DNA from 3 places in the Rhizobium sp. EC-SD404 genome. Region 1 is predicted to be linked to each of the others. Evidence: riboswitches for the same ligand, from Rfam matches in the RefSeq annotation. Region 1 holds a riboswitch; each other region holds the start of a gene.
The links. A riboswitch is a leader RNA that binds a small molecule or an ion and turns the genes downstream of it on or off. The one in region 1 is predicted to bind cobalamin.

Region 1 (7,557 bases):
CGACGGACAGCCGCAATTCAGGTTGATCTCGTCATAGCCGAAATCGGCGCCGATCCGAGCGGCTTCGGCAAGCTTCCCAGGATCCGATCCCCCTATCTGGAGGGAGACGGGATGTTCGACCGGATCAAAACCGAGAAGCCGGTTTCGATCGCCATGGATCACCGCGTCGGCGACGACCATCTCGGTATAGAGCAGGCTGCGCTTCGTCAGCAGGCGATGGAGAAAGCGACAGTGCCTGTCCGTCCAGTCCATCATCGGCGCGATCGCGAATCTATGCTGGGCGTAGGTCATGGCCTGCCTGATCGGGCATTGATAATGCGGCGTTCCATCCAGGAAGCCAGTTGCAACGGACATATCGGTGATAATTGTTCCATCAGCAACCCCGACGCTCGATCACTCGGGATGGCGACCGCGCGTTCTCAGTGGGTGGAGCAGGTCGCGCAGAGACCGCGCAGTTCCACCGTCGTCTTGCGCGGCTTGAAGGCGCGTTCGCGCATCCATGTGCCGAGGCGCGTTTCGATCTCGGCGTCGGAGAACTCTTCGACCTGGCCGCAATTCTCGCAGATCGCAAAGCCGATCATGCCGTGGCTTGCGCAATGGGGGTGGGCGCAGGCGATGAAGGAATTGAGGCTTTCGAGCCGGTGGACGAGCCCGAGTTCCTGCAGCTTGTCGAGTGCGCGATAGACCTGCAGCGGCGCCCGAAACCCCTCGTCGCGAAGCTGGTCGAGGATCGTATAGGCGCTCAAGGGCCCCTCCGCGCTGCTCAGCGCATCGAAGACGAGTTTCTGGTTCTTGGTCAGGTCGCTCATTTTACGTTCGTGAACATGGGTGGTCATCGGCGACCTCCTTCCTGCGGCTGTGGCCCGGATCTGCGAGCCACCGGCGCGATCTGGCTGACGAGGAACAGGGCAAGCGCGGCAACCACGATCGACGGTCCCGAAGGCGTATCGAACTGCAACGAACCGAACAAGCCTGAAACGACGGCGACGACGCCGATGAGCGATGCCATGACGGCCATCATTTCCGGCGTGCCTGAGAAGCGGCGGGCTGTGGCCGCGGGAATGATCAGGAGCGAGGTGATGAGCAGGATGCCGACGATCTTCATGGCAATCGCGATCAGGAGCGCCATCAGCAGCATGAAGGCGACGCGCGCGCGTTCCGGATGCATGCCTTCCGCTTCGGCAAGCTCGGCATTGACGGTCGCGGCCAACAGAGGGCGCCAGAGCCAGGCGATGCCCGCCAGCACCAGCGCGCCGCCACCCCAGATGAAGGCGATGTCCGTGTGCGACACGGCGAGGATATCGCCGAAGAGGAAGCCCATCAGGTCGATCCGCACCCAGGTCATGAAGGCGACCATGACGAGGCCAAGCGCCAGTGTCGAATGCGACAGGATGCCGAGCAGCGCGTCTGTCGACAGCGACTGGCGCCGATGCAGCAGAAGCAGCGCCGCCGACACGAGTGCAGCGACGACGAAGACCCCGACCATCAGGTTGATATCGAGGAGAAACGCGATGGCGACGCCCAGCAGAGCCGAATGCGCCATGGTATCCCCGAAATAGGCCATACGCCGCCACACGATGAAGCAGCCGAGCGGGCCGACCGTGATGGCGACGCCGATGCCGGCGACCAGCGCGCGGATGAAGAAGTCATCCAGCATGGTGATGCCCCCTGTGCCCCTGCTCGTGCTCATGACCATGCTCATGGCTCGGAGCCGGGGCGCTCTCGGCGTGATCATGCGGCTGGTGGCTATGATCATGATCGTGGTGATGGCCGTCATCGGGATGACAATGGTCCGTCACCGAACCATCGGCATGCTTGACCCGGCCGTCGGGCAGATGGGTGTGGTCGTGACGATGGCTGTAGACCGCCAGCGTCGAAGCTGCGCGCGCGCCGAACAACTGCAGATATTCCGGGCTCTGAGCCACGATCTCCGGCGCGCCGCGGCAGCAGACATGGCCATTGAGGCAGATGACCGTATCTGTTTCTGCCATCACCACATGCAGATCGTGGGAGATCAGCAGAATGCCGCAGCCCGTACGGTCGCGAATCTGCTTGATGAGATCGTAAAGCTCAATCTCGCCGGAGAAATCGACACCTTGAACCGGCTCGTCGAGAATGAGGAGATCCGGCCGGCGCACCATGGCCCGCGCCATCAGGGCGCGCTGGAATTCGCCGCCCGAAAGGTGCTGGACCTCCGCATCGGCCAGATGGGCGATGCCCACCGCCTCGAGCACTTCATCGATTTCGGCGCGCGGACGGCTTCCGGTCAGCGTCATCAGCCGCCGCACGGACAGCGGCAGCGTCCAGTCTATGGCGAGCTTCTGCGGAACGTAGCCGATCGTAAGATCCGGCTTGCGCGTGACAGTGCCCTCGTCTGCCTTCATCAACCCGATGGCGGCCTTGGCGGTGGTCGACTTGCCGGAGCCATTCGGACCGATCAGCGTCACGATCTCGCCCGGCGAAATGGTGAGATCGACGCCACGCACCAGCCAGCGCCCGCTGCGCCGAACTCCGACGCCGCTCATCTCCACAAGGTTTGTCCGCTGCACCATCAACCCTTTCGATGCGCCATTTCGGCGCTTGTCACCGCATATGGCACACGTTATAGGGTTACACAAGAAACGTTATAAGATTACGATTTCAACTGAACTGAGGGACTAGCATGAAATCTTCCGCTCTCGTCGCATCGTCGGCCGCCGCGTTCATGGCGGCGACCGCTCTGACAGCCTCGCCCGCTTTGGCGCTCGACGGCGTGGTTACGTCGATCAAGCCGATCCACTCGCTGGTCGCGGGCGTGATGGAAGGCGTGGGCGAACCGGAACTTCTCGTCAAGGGCGCCGCCTCCCCGCATACCTACACGCTGCGCCCCTCGGATGCAGCAATGCTGCAGGACGCGCCGCTCGTGTTCTGGGTCGGTCCGGGGCTGGAGCCCTTCCTCGACCAGCCGCTCGACACGTTGAGCGCCAATGCCCGCGTGGTGACGCTGGAACAGACCGAAGGCTTGACGCGGCTCGAATTCCGCGAAGGCGGCGCCTTCGAGGCACACGATCATGGAGACCATGGCGACGACCATGCTCATGACGAGCACGCTGAAGCCGGCCATGACGCCGATGAGCATGCACACGATGACGAAGAGCACGACCACGGCCATGACGAACATAGCCACGACGACCACGGTCACGACCATGCCGACGAAGAAGACGCCGCGCATGACCATGGTGACGATGACAATGCCGGGCATGATCACTCCGGGACTGACCCGCATTATTGGCTGGATCCCGAAAATGCGAAGTTGATGGTGGGCGCGATCGTGACGGCTCTGTCTGATGCCGATCCGGACAACGCCGAGGTCTATCGCAGCAATGCGGATGACCTGACGTCGCGGATCGACGAATTGTCGACCGACATCGCCACGACCGTCGAACCGGTTGCCGACCGGCCCTTCATCGTCTTTCATGATGCCTATCGCTATTTCGAGGAGCGGTTCGGCCTTCAAGCCGCCGGCGCGATTACGATCAGCCCGGAAGTGGCGCCGGGGGCGGAACGCATCTCCGAACTGCGCCAGCGCGTGAGCGAGCTCGATGCTGCCTGCGTCTTCGCCGAGCCGCAATTCGAGCCTCGGATCGTCAATGTCGTGATCGAAGGCACAGATGCGAAGGCGGGCGTGCTGGATCCGGAAGGCGCGGAGATCGCCGACGGGCCTGATCTCTACTTCGAGCTTCTGCGCAACATGGCGACGTCGTTCGCGACATGTCTCGGCGAAGAAAGCTGATTACTACGTTTGATTGAAACCCCGACGAAAAAAGGCCCCGACAGCGCTGCCGGGGCCTTTTCTCTGATCGCGTTGATCGCAGTCCGGCGAAATATCAGATGATGCCGGCCACGATGGCGACACCGGCAAGCGCCATCACGCCGCCACCGGCGCGCGCTGCAAGCACGCCCTGCGAGCGCGACAGCTTGCCGATGCCGAGGCCTGCTGCGATGCCCGCAGCATGAAGAAGGGCCGTTGCCGCCATGAAGCCGAGGCCATAGGCGAGCCCCGCGCTGTCCTGAGGCATTTCGGTGCCGTGCGCATGACCATGGAAGATTGCGAAGAAGCCGACGAGAGCCATGGCCGCAGCGACCGGCATCTGGCGGCCGAAAGCGGCGGCTGCGCCGATGGCGACGATCGACAGGCCGATGCCGAGTTCGACGAGCGGCAGGTCGAATGCAAAAGCGCCAAGGATCCCGCCGATCGCCATGGCGCCGACAAAGGCTGCCGGGACGAGCCAGAGCGGCCGGTTCGAGCTGGTTCGGTCAGAGACGAGATACGCCAGAAAGCCGACGGCGATCATCGCAAGAAGATGGTCCAGGCCGCCCAACGGATGCATGAAACCGTAGGTGAAACTTGCATTGTCATGGCTGCCATGACCGGTATGGGCGAATGCCACCCCAGTCGAAAGCGCGAAGGCTGCAAGTGTGGTCAAGATACGCATGTGTTGTCCTTTCGGGGCCCTCCGCCCCACCTTTGGGTCGTATATGCGGCTTTGCCGCGTGGCTGACGGCCGGTCTCCTGGCTCGGGACCAATCCCCTCCGCCTTCCCGATGCAAGAAGCACACCAGTGGCATGATGAAGGGGCGTCGTCCCTGACAGTCGCGGGGGCGGCGCCGGCTTTTCACCGGCTTCCCGTTTCACCTTGAAACTCAAGGCACCGTCGCAACGATTGGTGACAGCGGCTGCGATAAAACACAACCGGTGCCGATGCTCATTTCTTGAGCAAAAGCTGACGCTTCACTTCTTTCTGCGGGCAGGCCCTTTGCGCTCCGCCGATGCCGCCCACAGATTGATATCGGCGTCGCGGGCATGGCTGTCGATTTCGGCAAGCTCGGCATCGGTGAAATCGAGATTGGCGAGTGCACCCACGCAATCCTCCACCTGCGACACACGGCTCGCGCCGATCAGCGCCGAGGTGACGCGGCCACCGCGCAGGACCCAAGCGATTGCCATCTGCGCCAGCGTCTGGCCGCGCTTCTCGGCGATCTCGTTCAGCGCACGGATATTGGCGAGGTTCTTGTCGTTCAGGAACTCCGGCATCAGGGACTTGCCCTGGCTGGCACGGCTGTCGTCAGGTACGCCCTTCAGATACTTGGTCGTGAGCATGCCCTGCGCGAGTGGCGAGAACACGATCGAGCCGATGCCGAGATCATCGAGCGCATCGAGAAGCCCATCCTCCTCGACCCAGCGGTTGAGCATGGAATAGCTCGGCTGGTGGATGATGCACGGCGTGCCGAGGTCCTTGAGGATCGCTGCGGCTTCCCGCGTCCGCTGGGCGTTGTAGGACGAGATACCGGCATAGAGCGCCTTGCCGGAGCGCACGATCTGATCGAGCGCCATCATCGTCTCTTCAAGCGGCGTTTCCGGATCGAACCGGTGCGAATAGAAGATGTCGACATAGTCGAGACCCATCCGCTTCAGGCTCTGGTCGCAGGAGGCGATCACGTATTTGCGGCTGCCCCACTCGCCATAGGGCCCCGGCCACATGTCGTAGCCGGCCTTGGAAGAGATGATCAGCTGATCGCGGTAGCCGGAAAAATCGGTCCGCAGGATTTCGCCGAAAGCCGTTTCCGCCGATCCGGGCGGCGGGCCGTAATTGTTGGCGAGGTCGAAATGAGTGATGCCGAGATCGAAGGCGCGGCGGCAGATGTCGCGCTTGGTCTGATGGGGCGTGTCGTCGCCGAAATTGTGCCAGAGACCGAGGGAAATCGCGGGAAGCTTCAACCCGCTGCGGCCGCAACGGTTGTAGCGCATCGTTTCGTAACGGTTTTCAGCCGGCTGCCATGCCATGGCGCAATCTCCCTTCATGCTTTGAAGCGCGAGGGATAGGCGCTCCGCCGCCAAAACGGAAGAGGCTTCACGCCTTGCGTCGCGCGGCCTCGCGGATCAGCGCAGCGAGCGTCTCGCCATCGCCGATGGCGTTCGCCATCAGGAGAATGAGCCGTGCGTTGAAGCGCTGTGCCTCTTCGGTCGAGAGCGTCCGTTGCGCCGCCATTAGCTCGGCATAGAAGCGATCGCCGGCAGGTCCGAGCCGGTCTTGCAGAAGATCGGTCATTGGCCGGCTCCAAGCGTGCGTTTGTGGGCGACGGCAATGTCGTCGGCGCTGGGCGCGACAAACGCTGCCGCGACGTGCTGGTCCGGCCGAACGAGATAGGTGAAACCCTGTCCAAGCCGTTTGAGGGCGTGCCCCTCCAGATCGATCAGGCAGTCTTCGCCGGCCGAGGCATCGGCCACGACCTGGATGACCGGCAAGCCGTTTGCAATCGGCCGGTCCCGCTCCGTGGTCAGCACGCAGAAATCGCCGCCGATTTCGTTGAGCAGCCAAGTCGATCGGTTGCCTTTGAGCACCGGCGCATCGGGCAGAACACTGCCCGGTTTGACGGGAGCGTCTACCCCGGATGCCGTCTGCATCGACATTCCTTCCAGCGAACAGGGCAGCGACAGCCGTCCGGAATTGACGAGGCGCCGGGCAAAGGGCGCGTCAGCCGCAAGCCGAAGGACCTCATCGCGGAAGATGCGCTCCATCTCCGTCTTCGGAGTCATGAAATTGGTCGCGTTGGCGGACTGCGCAATGTTCTCGTCGGCGCCGTGGACACGTTCTTCATTGTAGCTCTCGATCAACGTCTCCGGTGCCTTGCCCTGGATGACCGCCGCGAGTTTCCAGCCGAGATTGTCGACGTCGTGCATGCCGCCATTGCCGCCGCGCGCGCCGAAGGGCGACACCACATGGGCGCTGTCGCCGACGAAGACGACGCGGTCATGGACGAACCGATCGAGCCGGCGGCACTGAAACGTGTAGACCGACACCCAGTCCAGTCCGAACGGCCTGTCGCCGACGATGGCCCGGATGCGCGGGAGAACCTTTTCCGGGCGTTTCTCTTCGAGGGGATCTGCATCCCAGCCGAGTTGCAGGTCGATGCGGTAGATGTTGTCCGGCTGCTTGTGGAGAAGCGCCGATTGCCCTTCGTGAAACGGCGGCTCGAACCAGAAATGCCGCTCGGCCTCGCCGGAGGCGAAGAGATCGTCGTCCATGCGAATGTCGGCGATGAGGAAGCGCTCCTCGAACAGCCGGCCGCTGAACTCCAGACCCATCATGTCGCGCAGCGCAGACCTGGAGCCATCGCAAGCCATCAGCCAGTCGGCGGTTAGATCGTAGGCGCCGAAGGGCGTCTCCACCGAAAGACGCGCGCCATCTCCCTGCTGGCGCAACGCCACGACCTTGTTGCGAAAGCGCAGTTCGATCAGATCTGGGAAGTCCCGGCACCGATCGACCAGATAATGCTCCACGTAATATTGCTGGAGGTTGATGAAGGCCGGCATCTTATGCCCGGCTTCAGGCAGCAGGTCGAAATTGTACACCTCGCGGTCGCGGTGGAAGAGCCGGCCGACCTTCCAAGTGACGCCCTTCGCGAGCATGCGATCGGCGACACCGAGACGATCGAAGATTTCCAACGACCGCTTCGCCCAGCAAATGGCCCGCGAACCGACGGACACAACGTCGTTGTCGTCAAGCACGACGGAAG
Region 2 (7,557 bases), 1.3 Mb from region 1:
TCGAAACGCGGGCCGCGCTATCTGCCAGTCAAGAACGGAAGTGTCCTGTTTGTTGCGCATAAGAATGCCTCAGAAGGTTTCGCCGGCGAGCATCGAGACGTTCTCGGCAATCGGCCCCAGCGCCAGCGCCGGGAAGAAGGTCAGCCCGCCGAGGATCAGGATCACGGCGACGAGCAGGGTGACGAAAAGCGGGCCATGCGTCGGGAAGGTGCCGCTCGACGCCGACGCGGATTTCTTGGCGGCCAGCGAGCCTGCAACTGCCAGCATCGGCACGATGTAGAAGAAGCGGCCGAGCAGCATCGCGATGCCCTGCATCGTGTTGTGATAGGGCACGTTGGCGCCGAAGCCGGCAAATGCAGAGCCGTTGTTTCCGGTTGCGGACGAGTAGGCGTAAAGGATCTCCGACAGTCCGTGCGGACCCGTATCCTGCACCGACGACAGGGCAATCGGCAGCACGGCCGCGAGCGCACCAAGTCCGAGCACGCCGACCGGCATCACCAGAAAAGCGATGACCGAGAGCTTCACCTCGCGCGCTTCGATCTTCTTGCCGAGATATTCCGGCGTTCGGCCGACCATCAGGCCAGCAAGGAAGACGGTCAGCACCACGAAGGACAGCATGCCGTAGAGGCCGGAACCGACACCTCCGAACACGACTTCGCCCACCTGCATCAGCAGCATAGGCGCCAGGGCACCGAGTGGCATGAAGCTGTCGTGCATGGAATTCACGGAGCCGTTCGAGGCTGCGGTCGTTGCCGTTGCCCAGAGCGCGGAGTTACCTACGCCGAAGCGAACCTCCTTGCCTTCCATGTTCCCGGCCGCCTGGTCCACCGGCAGCGACGTAAAGGCCGGATTGCCGGCAATTTCAGAGCTGTAGGTGAGCGCAAGAGCCCCGATGAAGAGGATGCCCATCGCCGCAAAGATCGCGATGCCCTGGCGCATGTCGCGCACCATGCGGCCGAACATGAAACAGAAGGCGGCCGGGATGAGCAGGACCGCGATCATCTCCACAAAATTGGAGAACGGGGTCGGGTTCTCATAGGGAACCGCCGAGTTGGCATTCCAAAAGCCGCCGCCATTGGTACCCAGTTGCTTGATCGCGATCTGCGAGGCGGCTGGCCCTTGCGCTATCGTCTGCTGCGCACCTTCCAGCGTCGACACTGAAACGGAGGCCATGAAATTCTGCGGCACACCCTGCCAGACGAGGAACAGCGTCATGAGGATCGACAGCGGCAGGAGCACGTACAAGACGCTGCGGGTCAGATCGACCCAGAAATTGCCGAGCGTCTTCTGCTCACGGGCGAAGAAGCCGCGGATGATCGCCGCGCAAACGGCCATGCCAACACCCGCCGACACGAAGTTCTGCACCGCAAGTCCAACCATCTGGCTGAAGTACGACATGGTCGTCTCGCCGCCATAGGCCTGCCAATTGGTGTTCGTGATGAAGGAGACGGCCGTGTTGAAGGCGAGGTCGGGCGACAGCGGCCCAAAACCCTGCGGATTGAAAGGCAGCAGGTGCTGCATGCGCAGCATCGCGTAGAGAACCGCGAAGGAGCCGAGGCTGAAAGCCAGGACGGCAAGGGCATAGCGAGTCCAATGCTGGCCCTGGTCTGCCTTGATGCCCGCGATGGCGTAGAAGCCGCGCTCAAGTGGAGCGAGTACCGGCGACAAGAATGTCGCTCGGCCTTCGTAAAGACGGGCAATGTAGAGGCCCAGAGGCCAAGCGAGCGATGTCAGTATCGCGGCATAGAGCGCGAATTGAAGGAGGTCGGGTGTCATGAGAGATGTCCTGTCTTCGCTCAGAACCGTTCCGGCCGGGCGAGCGCGTAGACCAGATAGACGAGAAGAAGAATGGCAACGGCGCCGCCGATAATGAGGTCCAAGGTCATACCGGGCCTCAGAGACGTTCGAGCAGGCGTACGGAGGCCGCCGCGGCGAGGAAAAAGCCGCCAGCAAGTGCGAGGTAGAGAAGGTCGAGCATGGGACGCTCCAGTGTTGCAGGAGCGTCCTGTCTATTGCCGCGTGCCATCAATGGGCGATGCGTGATCAGACCCTTCGGCATAAACGGCGCATAAACAGCCGGAGCCTCGATGCGTACAACGATCGCAATATCGCGATGCCGAAGGTCGCACGGCTCTGACAGCCGTGCATCCAAGGTATCCACGGTTAGAGCGTGGGGCATGATTGCCGATGGAAGAGCGGGGTGCTTGGACCGACGTCTACGAACGCACGGCTGAGATCGCAAAGAAGGGCGGCGATCCCATGGCCTGGTATGGAGGCTCTTCGAACTGCGCCGAAAAATCGCGAATCTCACTGAAGCCGGCTGCATGCAGCATGGCGCTTATTTCGTCCAGCTTGATCCCGGCATGTCGTGGCAGCCTGCTCGCCGTCCGGGCATCGTAGTCGGCGCGGTTGGTGGCCTGCGCCCAGTCGGCGTCGGTCACGAAGAGAGTTCCGCCGGCGCACAATCCGTGGCGGGCGATCGAGAGCACCTTCTCGGGATCCGCGACTGTCCAAAGAACATTGCGGAGGGTGACAGCGTCGAATGAGCCAGGCTCAATCTCGGCCTCCTCGATCTGCGCATGGACAAATGCTATGTCCACAGATCGGCTTTCGGCCTCCCTTCGGGCAACGTTGAGCATTCCTTCGGAACCATCGATCGCCGTTACCCGGTGACCAAGCTCGGCAGCGATGATGGCGCAGGCGCCTGTCCCGGTTCCCAAGTCAAGCATCCTCAGCCCGGTTCGGTTTCCAAGTGCCTCCGCAACAACGCGCTTCCACACTTCATGATGGCGCACATGCGAGGCGCGTCCGTCGAATGCGTCGGCGACGCGGGTCCAGTATCTGCTTACGGCGTCGTTCACGGTTTCCATAGGTGTCGTCCTACGCGGGCATGCTGATGAAGCGTTGGTTGTCGGTGGCGAGGGGCGAAAATCTCATCGTGATCTGTCGATCGTGTGGATCTTCGATGAAGCGCACATCCACCCGAAAGACCTCTCGGATCAATTCAGGTGTCAGGACGTCACGCGGGCGGCCGAGCGCGGCGCGTGCACCGCCTTGCAGAACACAGATGCGGTCGCAGCCCATTGCCTGATTGAGGTCGTGCATCGCGATGATGCTTGTGACAGCGAGCTGCTTCATCAGCCGAAGGATGCCAAGCTGGTGCTCGATGTCCAGATGGTTCGTGGGTTCGTCGAGCAGAAGAAGGCTCGGCTGTTGCGCGAGAGCACGTGCGATATGAAGCCGCTGTCTTTCGCCACCCGAAAGAGTTTGCCATTCACGGTCGGACAATTCCTGCATGCCGACCTGACTCAAGGAACGCTCGACGACGAGATCGTCTGCTCCCGACCAGCTTTGCAGGGCCGATAGCCATGGCGTCCGGCCCAGTTCCACCGCGTCGCGGGCGGTCATGCGTTCGGATGTGTCGGCCATCTGTTCGACGAATGCGACCTTCTGGGCAATCTCGCGCCGCGAATAGGATTTGAGCGGCTTGCCATCGAGTTCGATCGTTCCGTGTGACGGCACGAGCATGCCGGCCAGCAATCGCAGCAATGTGGACTTGCCCGAACCGTTCGGACCGACCAGACCCAGGGTCTCACCAGGAACGATGTCGAGATCGATGTCCGAAACAATCCGGGTGGCACGAATGCGCCACCAAAGCTCACGTGCCGAATGCATCATGCCGATCTCCGCGACCGGACAAGGATGATGGCGAAGGCCGGCGCTCCCACAAGCGCGGTGACCACCCCGATCGGCAGAACCTGGCCGGGCACGATCACCCTTGAAACGATGTCTGCCAGCACCAGGAACAGCCCGCCGGTAATTGCCGAAACCGGCAAGAGGCGTCCGTGCCGAACCCCGACGAGAAAACGGGCGGCGTGTGGGATGACAAGGCCGACAAAGCCGATCGATCCAACGATGCTCACCATCGTCGCCGTCATGAGAGCCACGGTGCCAACCAGCATGATCTGAATGCGGCGTACCGGTACGCCGAGCGAGGCCGCCGATTCCGAGCCGAATGCGAATGCATCGAGGGCGCGGCGGTGCCAGCAGCAGAAGAGTATCCCAAAGAGCGCCACTGGAAATGCCAGCTGGACGTCCGGCCAACGCACCGAACTCAAATTGCCGAGCAGCCAAAACGTGATGCCGCGGACCTGCTCTGCGCTTGCGGAATGCGCGATGACGAATGAGGTGATCGCGTTGAAAAGCTGAGAGCCCGCGACGCCCGCCAAGATGATCAAGCCGGTGGCTCGTTGTGCAGCGCCGCCACCCGCGGCCTGGGCCAGGATTGCTACGAAAGCGAAGGCGAGAATGGCGCCCATGAAGGCGCCAAGCGAGATGGAGATGAGGCCTGCCCCCAGGCCAGCGACCATAACCCCCACGGCGCCTGTGGATGCGCCGGCGGAAATACCCAGGATGTAAGGATCGGCAAGCGCGTTGCGCAGAAGGCTCTGCAGCACGAGACCCGAAACGGCGAGCGCCGCGCCACAACAGAGCGCCACGATCGCACGCGTCAGCCGGTAGTTCCAGATGATGCCCTCGTCGATCGGCGGCACGGCATAGCCTCCGCCAGCCAGGCGATTGGCCAGGGTGGCGAAAACGCTGCCAAGCGAGATGGGCGTTTCCCCGATAGCCGTCCCGGCCAGGATGGCGGCCAGCATCAGCACGATCGCCCCCGAAGTCAGCAGAGCAATGCTGCCGCCGCTCCATGAACGTCGCCCGCCGGCCGCCAGAAGCCTCATTGCGCGAGACCTGCGTTTTCGAGGCCATCCGCCATCGCTTCCAAGCCTTCGAACATGCGGACCGATGCATGGACGGCATGGGCGTCGACGATGATGATCCGATCGTTCTTGACCGCGGTCATCTGGCTCGTGACAGGATCCGATTTCAGGAACTCGAGCTTGCTTTCGAAATCATCCGCCGCGTAACGCCGCCTGTCCATGCGGGCGATCATGATGACATCTGGGTCAGCGCGAGCGATCGTCTCCCAGCCGACCGTGGGCCATTCCTCCTTCGATTCCACAACGTTCGTCATTCCGAGCGTCGCCATCATGGAGGCAGGGATGCCGCGTTGCCCGGCCACGAAGGGATCGGAACCTGCCTCGACGCTGGAGAACCAGAATACGCCACTGACATCGCCAAGTCCGAGTTGCTCTGCGCGGGCGGTGGCAGCTTCCTGGCGCTGCTTCAGTTCAGCGGTCAGAGTTTCTCCACGATCTTCGATATCGAAGATCGTGGCCAGTTCGGCGATCGCTTCATAGACGGTCTCGACATCGAAACTGTCGCTTCTTACACCGTCGCCAACAGAGTTATCCTTTCCGACGCAGTCAGCCGGCATCACGTAGGTCTCAACGCCCAGCTCGTGAAACTGTTCGCGCGTGGCGACGCCGCCTTGCTCGCCGACCTGGCTTGAAAACTGCGCCACAACGAGTTCCGGTTGCGTGGATAAGACGCTTTCGAAACTGGGCTCATTGTCCGCAAGTCTTGGAATTTTCGCGTCTGTCTCAGCAAATTCGCCGCTGATGTCATTGAACCAGACCGAAGTTCCCTGAACGGTTTCGGCGAGGCCAAGCGCGTAGAGCATTTCGGTGGCGGACTGGCCGACGGCGACCGAGCGTTTGGGTGCTTCATCGAAAGTGAGTGTATGCCCGCAGTTTTCGATCTGCAGCGGATAGTCCGTCGCGTTTGCTGATATGGACGCCGAAAGGATCGCGACGGAAATGACCGCCACGGCGAGAGAAACGTTGTTCATTTGGATCGACCCCGATCTGTGTTGAAGAGACGGGAATCCGGCTGAGGACGATGTGATTGAAAGTTGGCTCGGCGCAATCGGCCTGTGGCTGCAAACACACGACTTCCCCTCCGGACACCCCGCCGGCGTTAACGTTCAAGCGTGTCGGTAGGTCTCCTGACTGACGGGTCGCTGCACACCCCTTCCTTCCCAGATCAACCGATCCAGTGGATTTTTGGGGGAGTACTCGCCGCCTACAGTTGCGGGGGCAGTTTCGTTTGACGACCGAGGTCGCCTGCGAATTCCCTGTTATTTCCTTTCGGAAACCGACACCGACAGCGGTAACTCAATCGTCCCGCGTGCACAATGCTGAAACAGAGACACTCTTGATCACGATCGGTCCGACGCCAACGGGATGGGACGAAGCCGATGCAATCGATAGAGCCGAAGCGTTCATGAACTTCCTGAGAGCCGCGATCGCGCAGCATATCGATCATGTCGATCAACAGGGTCCGTCATTTGGTTGAGTACCAGCCGTGGACAAGAAACGTCTGAAAGAATTGGATGGGTGGATTGAAGCCTGTTTCTTGAAGAAGCTGCTCGGTCGCTTCGGGCGACAACAGGCTGAGTTCGTTGCGGAGGATCATGGGCAAATTGCGCAGGGCTTCCGGAGTGGCACCCATCAATGCCTGTATTCGCGCCCAGTCCCTCAGCATGGGCGGGAAGTCAGCTGCTTCCAGATCGGCACTGATTTCCGTGCTGACAAAATACCCACTGCTCCTGAGGCGGTCATAGACGTTTCGATAGAAGTTCGGTCGATCATCGCGAGATATGAAATGCGCGACCATGACCGTGACGATGGCGTCGAACCCCTTATCGGCCGGCACGTCATCGATGTATCCGGTGATCAGTTCGCACCGGTCGAGCAGGCCGGCACTCGTCAGCTTCTCGCGGCACACCGCGAGCATTTCGGCCGATGGATCGACACCGACAAAGCGCCAATCCGCGTGAGATCGAGCCAGCGACAGTATTTCCGCGCCGGTTCCGACTCCGATACAGAGAATGCGCGCGTCGGATGGCAGGTCGTCCAGAACCAGCCGAATGGCAAAATGCATACCGGCGCTGAGTTCGCCGAGCTCGCTGTTACGCTCATCATAGCGGCGTGCCAGCTCGCTGCTGAAAAAGCTCTCTGCTGCGGGTGTGTGAGGATTGGGCATTTTGAAATTCTTTCATCCAGGAAATGACGAGCCACTCTGTGCTGTGAGCAGCTCAATACAGCCGGAGCGCCCGGCCTATTGACCGAGCGCAAATGGAGCAGCCCTCAATCGTGGCTGTGGTTCTCGTGTCCGGATGTATCGCGCGCTTCGTCGCCATCCTCATCGTGAACGACGCCGCTGCCACCGACGATAACAATGTTGTAGGGCGTGCCCTCGACAGCGACTGTTTCGATCTCATCAAGCGTGTCCTTCGCGATGCGGCGAACCAGACCCTCGTTCGGGTCCGTCATCACGATCTCGTCGCCTGCCATTGCCAGGCGCGGCCGCGGATCGTTCCAGTGGCCGTCCATGGAGTAAGGCGATGTGATCCGTGCGCTGTTGGAGATGCTGGCATCCAGAACGTCGATCTGATGCAGCGTCCCATCTTCCGTCAGAACGTAGCCATATCGGACATTCACAGGATCGAGCACGAAATCGATTCGGCGGAAGGGCAGCTCGACGTACCGGAAATGCGGTTCATCGGCGGGATCGACGACGACAAGCCCATCGGCGCCGTAATTGCCGAGAAAGGCTTGCATGCTCCTGGCGCCGAGAAGCGTCCCGGTGCTCTCA
Region 3 (7,557 bases), 1.8 Mb from region 1:
TTGCGGTCTACGCGGTGGTGGAGCAATCGACGCTCAGCCGTGCGCTCGACCAGATGGAATCCGAGGGGCTCATCCGCCGGGAAGCCGCGGCGGACGACAATCGCGTGCGCAACATCTTCATCACCGAAGAGGGGCGCCAGCGCTTCTCCGGCGCGTGGCCGACAATGCTGTCTGCCTATGAAGCGATGTTCGTCGGCATCGATCCGGCGGAGCGCGAAGCGTTCATCGCCACGCTGCACAAAATCCTGAGGAACATTCGCCGCCACGACTTTTGAGCGGAGGCTGCCCTTGACTGCATCGGCTGCGGGCATGAATATGCATTTGCATATTTTATTGTTCCAGCTTTCCATGCTGAAAGGACTGACCCTCAATGGCCGAACGTTCATTTGCCAAGGAAGTGCAGAAGCTGCGCATGGGTGCGGGCGAGACGTTCCATGGCGAAGGCATCCTGGCCATCACCAAGGCACTTCTTGAAAACGGCGTCGGCTATGTCGGCGGCTACCAGGGTGCGCCGATCAGCCATCTGATGGACGTGCTGGCGGACGCGCAGGACATTCTCGGCGAACTCGGCGTGCATTACGAAGCGAGCGCTTCCGAAGCCACGGCAGCTGCGATGCTCGCGGCCTCGGTGCACTACCCGATCCGCGGCGCAGTCACTTTCAAATCGACGGTTGGCACCAACGTCGCGTCGGATGCGCTGGCAAACCTCGCATCCGGCGGCGTCACCGGCGGCGCGCTCGTCATCGTCGGCGAGGATTACGGCGAAGGCTCCTCCATCATGCAGGAGCGCAGCCACGCCTTTGCGATGAAGAGCCAGATCTGGCTGCTCGACCCGCGTCCTAACCTGCCATCGATCGTCGAGACGGTCCGCCACGGCTTCGAGCTGTCCGAAGCGTCGAACACGCCGGTCATGATGCAGGTTCGCATTCGCGGCTGCCACGTCCATGGCCGCTTCACCGCGTCCGACAACAAGCGGCCGGGCATGAGTGTGCGCGATGCGCTGGAGAATCCCCGCCGCGACACCAACCGCATCGTGCTGCCGCCGGCCTCGTTCCTGCACGAGCAGGAAAAGATCAACAAGCGCCTGCCCCAGGCGATGGATTACATCCGCAGACACAACGTCAACGAATTCTTCGGCCCCGACGAAGCCAAGGTTGGTATCGTCCTGCAGGGCGGCATGTACAATGCGGTCCTGCGCGCACTGCAGCGCATCGGCCTTGCCGATATCTACGGCGAGACGAAGGTTCCGCTTTATGTTCTGAACTGCGTCTATCCGCTGCTGAACGACGAATTCCTCGATTTCTGCGCCGGGAAGGACGCAGTGCTCGTCGTCGAGGAAGGCCAGCCCGACTATATCGAGCAGGCCTTCGGTTCGATGCTCTACAAGGCGGGTGGAACGACGAAGCTGATCGGCAAGGGCCCCTTCCCGATGGCTGGCGAATATACCGGCCAGGTCATGCTCGACGGCATCCGCACGTTCCTCGACGAGCATGGCGGCGGCATCCTGCCTTCAAAGGGCCGGGCTCCGAACACGCCGCTGCCGAGCGACAGCATTCAGCAACTGCAGACGAAGGTGCCGATGCGGCCGCCGGGCTTCTGCACCGGGTGCCCGGAACGGCCGATCTTCGCCGCCACCAAGCTCGTCGAGCAGGAACTCGGCAAGCACCACATTGCCTCGGACATCGGCTGCCATCTGTTTTCGATCAACGCGCCTTTCGAGCTCGGCGCAACGACGATGGGCTACGGCCTCGGCCCGGCTTCGGCTTCCGCCTTCAACGACAGACAAGCGGAACGGCGTTCGATCTCGTTCGTCGGCGACGGCGGCTTCTGGCACAATGGCCTCACCTCCTCGATCGGCAACGCGGTCTTCAACCGCAACGATGGCGTGATCGTCATCGTGGACAATTACTATTCCGCCGCGACCGGCGGGCAGGACGTGCTGTCGTCGCGCGCCGACAATCGCTCCAAATCGACCAAGCACCCGATCGCCAAGGCCGTGAAGGGCATGGGCGTGGAATGGGTGCGCCAGATCGATCGCACCTATGATGTCGGCAAGCTGCAGGCCACGCTCAAGGAAGCACTGACGACGCCGGAAACGGGCCCGAAGGTCATCATCGCTTCTTCGGAATGCATGCTGAACCGCCAGCGCCGCGAAAAGCCGCTCAAGCAGGCCGCGCTCAAGGCCGGCGAACGGGTGGTGCGCCCGCGGTTCGGCGTGGACGAGGATGTCTGCACGGGCGACCACGCCTGCATGCGGCTTTCGGGCTGCCCGTCGCTTTCGGTCAAGCAACTCGACGATCCGCTGCGCGACGATCCGGTTGCCAGCATCGACCAGAGCTGCGTCGGTTGCGGCAATTGCGGCGAGGTGGCCGATGCCGCCGTGCTCTGCCCGTCCTTCTACCGCGCCGACCTCATCCAAAACCCGACAAGTGTCGACCGGTTCGCCGACCGGCTGCGACGCCGGGTGATCGGCTGGCTCAAGAACCGCCGCGAACGCAGCCGCCTGATCTTCGCGGAGAATTGAGATGACCATTCACCGCCTCCCCGACCTCCCGACCGATGGCGTGGACGCCACGACATCGATCATCAAGATCGCAATCTTGGCCGTCGGCGGCCAGGGCGGCGGCGTGCTCACCGATTGGGTGATCGATCTGGCCGAAAGTGCCGGCTATCGCGCGCAGTCGACATCGGTCGCAGGCGTCGCCCAGCGCACCGGGGCGACGATCTATTACGTCGAAATGGCGCCCGACACCGGACGTGACCCGATCTTCTCGCTGAGCCCTGCTCCCGGCGACGTCGATATCCTCATCGCCGCGGAACTCATGGAAGCCGGGCGCGCCGTCATGCGCGGCTTCGTGACGCCGGATCGCACGACGCTGATCGCCTCGGCCCACCGGGTCCTCGCAGTTTCCGAGAAGATCGTGCCAGGCGATGGCCGCGCGGACTCACCTGGCGTGACGGAAGCCGTTGCCGCCGCCGCACATCGCCTCGTCTGCTTCGACATGGAGCAGGTCGCGGTCGATGCTGGCAGCGTGATTTCGTCCAGCCTGTTCGGAGCCCTTGCCGGCAGCGGCGCCCTGCCCTTCGAGCGCGACGCCTACGAGGCGACCATCCGGCGTTCCGGCCGCGGCGTCGAGGCGAGCCTGCGGGCGTTCAATGCCGCGTGCGACCTTGCGCTTGCAGGCGGAAAGACACCGTCGGTCGCCGTTCCCGAAGCGGTGAAAGCCGAAGCGCGCGATCCGGAAGGTCCCGAAGCGCTGGTTTCCGAATGGCGCACGCTGCGCAACATGATCGGCGACCTCCCTGCTCCCGTGCAGGACATGGCCGGTCGTGGTCTACGCAAGGTCGTGGACTACCAGGATCTCGCCTACGGCCGAGACTATCTCGACCATCTCAAGAAGGTCATCGCTACCGACGATGCTGCGCATGAATGGCGGCTGTCGATCGAGGCCGCCAAATACATCGCCAACGCGATGGTCTATGACGACATCATTCGCGTGGCCGACCTCAAGACCCGTGCGAGCCGCGAAGCGCGGCTGCGGCGCGAACAGGGGATCGGCGGCGACGCCATCGCCCATGTGACGGAGTATTTTCATCCGCGCATGCAGGAAATCTGCGGCACGTTGCCTGTCCGGCTCGGACGCTGGATCGAGAACAGCCCAAGGGTGTTCGGCGCCCTCGACAAGGTGTTCAACCGCGGCCGCCGCATCCGCACCGACGGCATCGTCGGCTTCGGCATGCTCTACGGGATTGCGACCTTGAAGCCCGCGCGACGACGCCTGCTCCGCCACGAGGTGGAGATGAAGCACATGACGCAATGGCTGGAAACGGCGCTGTCGGTCCGCGACATCAATTACGATCTGGCCGTCGAGGTGCTGAAATGCCGGCGCCTGATCAAGGGATATTCCGACACGCACGAGCGCGGCCTGTCGAAGTACCGACGCGTCATGGACGGTCTGCCGATGATCCGCCACCGGGAGGATGCGGCCGACTGGCTGCGGCGTCTGCGCGAAGCCGCCCTTCTCGACGAGGAAGGCAAGGCCCTGGATGGCGCTCTGAAAACGATCGAGACGCTCTAAAGAATCTCTTGGAGCGAAGATTTCCCAGCATGGGCGAGCCGGCGGATTGACCCAAGGAACGCCCACCCCTAAACGTGTGCTCGGAACGGGTTTCACCTTCGGGTGGATGAAAAGGGAATGCGGTTCGGCCATCTGGCCAATCCCGCAACTGCCCCCGCAACTGTAGCCGCCGAGCTTCCTTCCACGATGCCACTGGGTGTGTTCGCACATTCGGGAAGGCGGAAGATGGAGCGTTGACGCGGAAGTCAGGAGACCTGCCTGTTCCAGTCACCCATGCGTGGACACGGGGTGTGGTCCATGCGCGGTCGTCCGTGGCGGTGACATTTGAAAGAGTGTTGCCGCACGCCGGGTGCGACCTTTGGTGAGCCTTTGTGCATATCGCCTCTGCCGTCCGTCCGTCTGCGGTTTCTGATGAAACCGGGAGCGTGCCTCCGTGCCGTTCCATGACCCGAAGGGGCAGACACATTGCTTAGAATATTCATTCCAGCAGGCGCGATCCTGCTGGCAGCTGTCGGCGTTGCCAACGCTCAGGATGCCGAGACCACTACCGTTCTCGACCGTCTGCTGGTCACCGACGGGCTGACACCCGTGGCCCAGGAAAAATCCGGCCGCGCCTTCACCGTGATCACTGCCGAGGATATCGAGCGAAGCCAGGTCACGTCGGTTGCCGATATCCTGCGCACGGTTCCCGGACTGTCCGTCTCCCGCATGGGATCGATCGGGGCGCAGACGCAGGTGCGCGTACGCGGCGCGGAAGCCAACCACGTCATCGTCATGATCGACGGCGTGGACGTCAGCGACACGGCGGCCGGCGAGTTTGATTTCGGCAGCCTCATGACGTCCGACATCGAACGTATCGAGGTCCTGCGTGGGCCGCAAAGCGCGTTTTATGGGTCCAACGCGCTCTCGGGCGTCATCAACGTCATCACCAAGCGCGGCGAGCGTGGCGGCTTCAGGACGAACGTACGGAGCGAGACCGGAACCGACGGCACCGTGCTCGGCGGCGTCACGCTGAGTGGCGGGCGCGACGATTTCGATCTGTCGCTCGGCGCCACGTTCCGACGCAGCGACGGCTACAATGTCTCGCCGTTCGGCTCGGAGAAGGACGGCGACCGCAATGCCACGCTCAACGGCCGGTTCGCCTATGACCTGATGCCGGGGCTGACGCTCGACGGCACGCTTCGCTACGTCAATCGCCGCAGCGAACTCGATCCGCAGAATTTCGAGACGCTCGGACCGCCGGACTTCCTGCCGGGCCCGTTCGTCGGCCTGGTCGTCGATGGCGACGAGGAAACGGCTACAGAAGAGCTTGTTGGTTCGCTCGGGCTTACGCATGAATCTGCCGATGGCGCCTGGACGCAAAATCTGCGAATCTCCGGCAACGACACGTTCCGTGAAAACTTCACCGATGGAGCGCTTGCAACATCCAGCGACGGCAACCGCGTCACCGTTTCCTATCAGGCGACCTATGCGTTCGACACGCCGAACCTGCTCGACGCCACGCACAAGATCACAGGCGGGTACGAGTTCGAGCGGGAAACCTACCTGCCGTCTCACCTGACCGAACGCCAGAGCCGCGATGGGAACTCGTTCGTTGCCGAATATCGCGGCGAGTATCTCGGGCAGTTCTTTCTGAATGGCGCGATCCGTCACGATCTGAACGACCGCTTCGCCGATTCCACGACGTTCAGCCTCAGCGGTGCCTGGGCCGTTCCGGGCACGCTCACGCGTCTGCACTCCTCGATCGGGACGGGCGTCACCAATCCCACCTTCATCGAGCAATTCGGCTATGATCCGGAAAGCTTCGTCGGAAACCCCGATCTCGTTCCGGAAGAAAGCATCGGGTTCGATATCGGCATCGAGCAAGGCTTCCTCGGTGGAGCGCTCATCGTCGATCTCACCTATTTCAATCAGGACCTCACCAACGAGATCGCAACGGTCTTCGGGCCGGCACCGACCTACGCATCCACGCCGATCAACCTGCTCGGGGAAAGCCGCCGCCAGGGGATCGAAATCGCCGCGACTCTCGACCTCGGATCCGGGCTTTCCGCACAGGGCAGCTACACCTACCTCGACGCCAGCGAGCAGAGCCAGAGCGGCGGACCGCGCCTTGCCGAAGTGCGCAGACCCCGCCACTCGGGATCGCTCGGCCTCACCTATCGCTTCATGGAAAAGCGCGCGTCGCTTTTCGGCGAAGTGATCTTCAACGGCGAGATGGAGGATGTCGCTTTCGTTCCGACGCTGCCCAGCCGCGTGACGCTCGACGCCTATCAGACGGTGAATGTCGGCGGCAGCTACCGGTTCAACGAGACGTTCGAGACCTATGGCCGGGTGGAGAACCTGTTCGACGAGGATTACCAGGAGATCTTCGGCTACAACGCGCAAGGCCGGACGGCCTTCGTTGGACTGAGGGGAGCGTTCTGACGCGTGCTGTGCGCATCTTTATGCTGAGCCTTGCCGGCGTGGTGGCGATTGCCACCGCGCCGGCAGCCAGTGCCGAAACCGTGCCGCAGCGCGTGGTGTCGATGAATGTCTGCACCGATCAATTGGCCATGCTGCTTGCCCCCTCCGGCCAGTTGATCTCAATATCCAGCCTCGCCCGCGACGCAGATTATTCGATGCTGGCCGAGGCTGCTTTGGCCTATCCGATCAATTACGGGCGCGCCGAGGAAATCCATCAACTGCAGCCGGATCTTGTGCTGGCCGGCACGTTCACAACACGCAGCACGGTCGCGATGCTTCGCCGGCTCGGCATTCGCGTCGAAGAATTCGCGCCCGAAGCTTCGCTCGAAGACATCCGATCGAACCTTCTGCGCATGGGCACGCTGTTGGGGCGGGAAAGCCAGGCTTCAGATCTCGTCGCCGCATTCGATGCGCGGCTTGCCGGTCTGGCCAGCGAACCGTCGGACATCGACGTCGCCATCTACGAGCCCGACAGCTATGCGCTCGGTCCCGGCACACTTGCCCATGCGGTCGTTGAAGCCGCCGGTCTCACCAATGTCGCCGATGCACTCGGCGTCACGGGCATGGGGCGCGTGCCGCTCGAAGTCATGGTCATGCAGGCGCCCGACATTCTCCTGACGACCGATGACGGCGACGAAGTGCGCGTGCGTGCCGAGGAAAACTTCGCACATCCCGCCTTCCGGCGTGTTGCGGCGACGAGCCGAACGCTTTCTTTGCCCGGCCCGCACTGGGTGTGCGGCGGGCCCTTCACCCTCGATGCGATCGAACTCCTGCAGGATGCTGCAGCCGACATCGCGGTTGGCCGGCCATGACACGCGCAGCCAGCACCAAGGCGCTGCTCGGCGGGCTCTCCGTGCTCGTGCTTATGCTGTTCTTCCTGTCGCTTCTGACCGGGCCGGCCGATCTCTCGCCGATCGACAGCCTTCGCGTGCTTGCCTCGCCCGACGGAAGCGCATTGGCGCTGGTAATGTGGGAAATCCGCCTGCCGCGGGCGCTGCTTGGCCTGATGATCGGC

Region 2: another riboswitch for cobalamin. It lies ahead of GC125_RS07600 (ABC transporter substrate-binding protein); the one in region 1 lies ahead of GC125_RS13535 (HupE/UreJ family protein).
Region 3: another riboswitch for cobalamin. It lies ahead of GC125_RS04885 (TonB-dependent receptor plug domain-containing protein); the one in region 1 lies ahead of GC125_RS13535 (HupE/UreJ family protein).

Annotation. Positions count from the first base shown of each region.
Region 1 is NZ_LR701459.1:2,643,330-2,650,886, forward strand. Features, by position in the region: gene dusA (tRNA dihydrouridine(20/20a) synthase DusA) at 1-291, opposite strand, end outside; gene GC125_RS13515 (Fur family transcriptional regulator) at 420-836, opposite strand; gene GC125_RS13520 (metal ABC transporter permease) at 833-1,657, opposite strand; gene GC125_RS13525 (ATP-binding cassette domain-containing protein) at 1,647-2,552, opposite strand; gene znuA (zinc ABC transporter substrate-binding protein ZnuA) at 2,663-3,772, shown strand; gene GC125_RS13535 (HupE/UreJ family protein) at 3,867-4,475, opposite strand; cobalamin riboswitch at 4,525-4,711, opposite strand; gene mgrA (L-glyceraldehyde 3-phosphate reductase) at 4,772-5,824, opposite strand; gene GC125_RS13545 (DUF2783 domain-containing protein) at 5,892-6,089, opposite strand; gene GC125_RS13550 (FAD-dependent oxidoreductase) at 6,086-7,557, opposite strand, start outside.
Region 2 is NZ_LR701459.1:1,391,823-1,399,379, forward strand. Features, by position in the region: gene kdpB (potassium-transporting ATPase subunit KdpB) at 1-60, opposite strand, end outside; gene kdpA (potassium-transporting ATPase subunit KdpA) at 70-1,776, opposite strand; gene kdpF (K(+)-transporting ATPase subunit F) at 1,797-1,886, opposite strand; gene GC125_RS20230 (hypothetical protein) at 1,895-2,026, opposite strand; gene GC125_RS07585 (class I SAM-dependent methyltransferase) at 2,217-2,870, opposite strand; gene GC125_RS07590 (ABC transporter ATP-binding protein) at 2,881-3,678, opposite strand; gene GC125_RS07595 (FecCD family ABC transporter permease) at 3,675-4,739, opposite strand; gene GC125_RS07600 (ABC transporter substrate-binding protein) at 4,736-5,749, opposite strand; cobalamin riboswitch at 5,879-6,074, opposite strand; gene GC125_RS07605 (class I SAM-dependent methyltransferase) at 6,244-6,945, opposite strand; gene GC125_RS07610 (metallochaperone AztD) at 7,050-7,557, opposite strand, start outside.
Region 3 is NZ_LR701459.1:819,191-826,747, reverse strand. Features, by position in the region: gene GC125_RS04900 (MarR family winged helix-turn-helix transcriptional regulator) at 1-275, shown strand, start outside; gene GC125_RS04895 (thiamine pyrophosphate-dependent enzyme) at 371-2,524, shown strand; gene GC125_RS04890 (indolepyruvate oxidoreductase subunit beta family protein) at 2,526-4,079, shown strand; cobalamin riboswitch at 4,150-4,355, shown strand; gene GC125_RS04885 (TonB-dependent receptor plug domain-containing protein) at 4,545-6,503, shown strand; gene GC125_RS04880 (ABC transporter substrate-binding protein) at 6,512-7,354, shown strand; gene GC125_RS04875 (FecCD family ABC transporter permease) at 7,351-7,557, shown strand, end outside.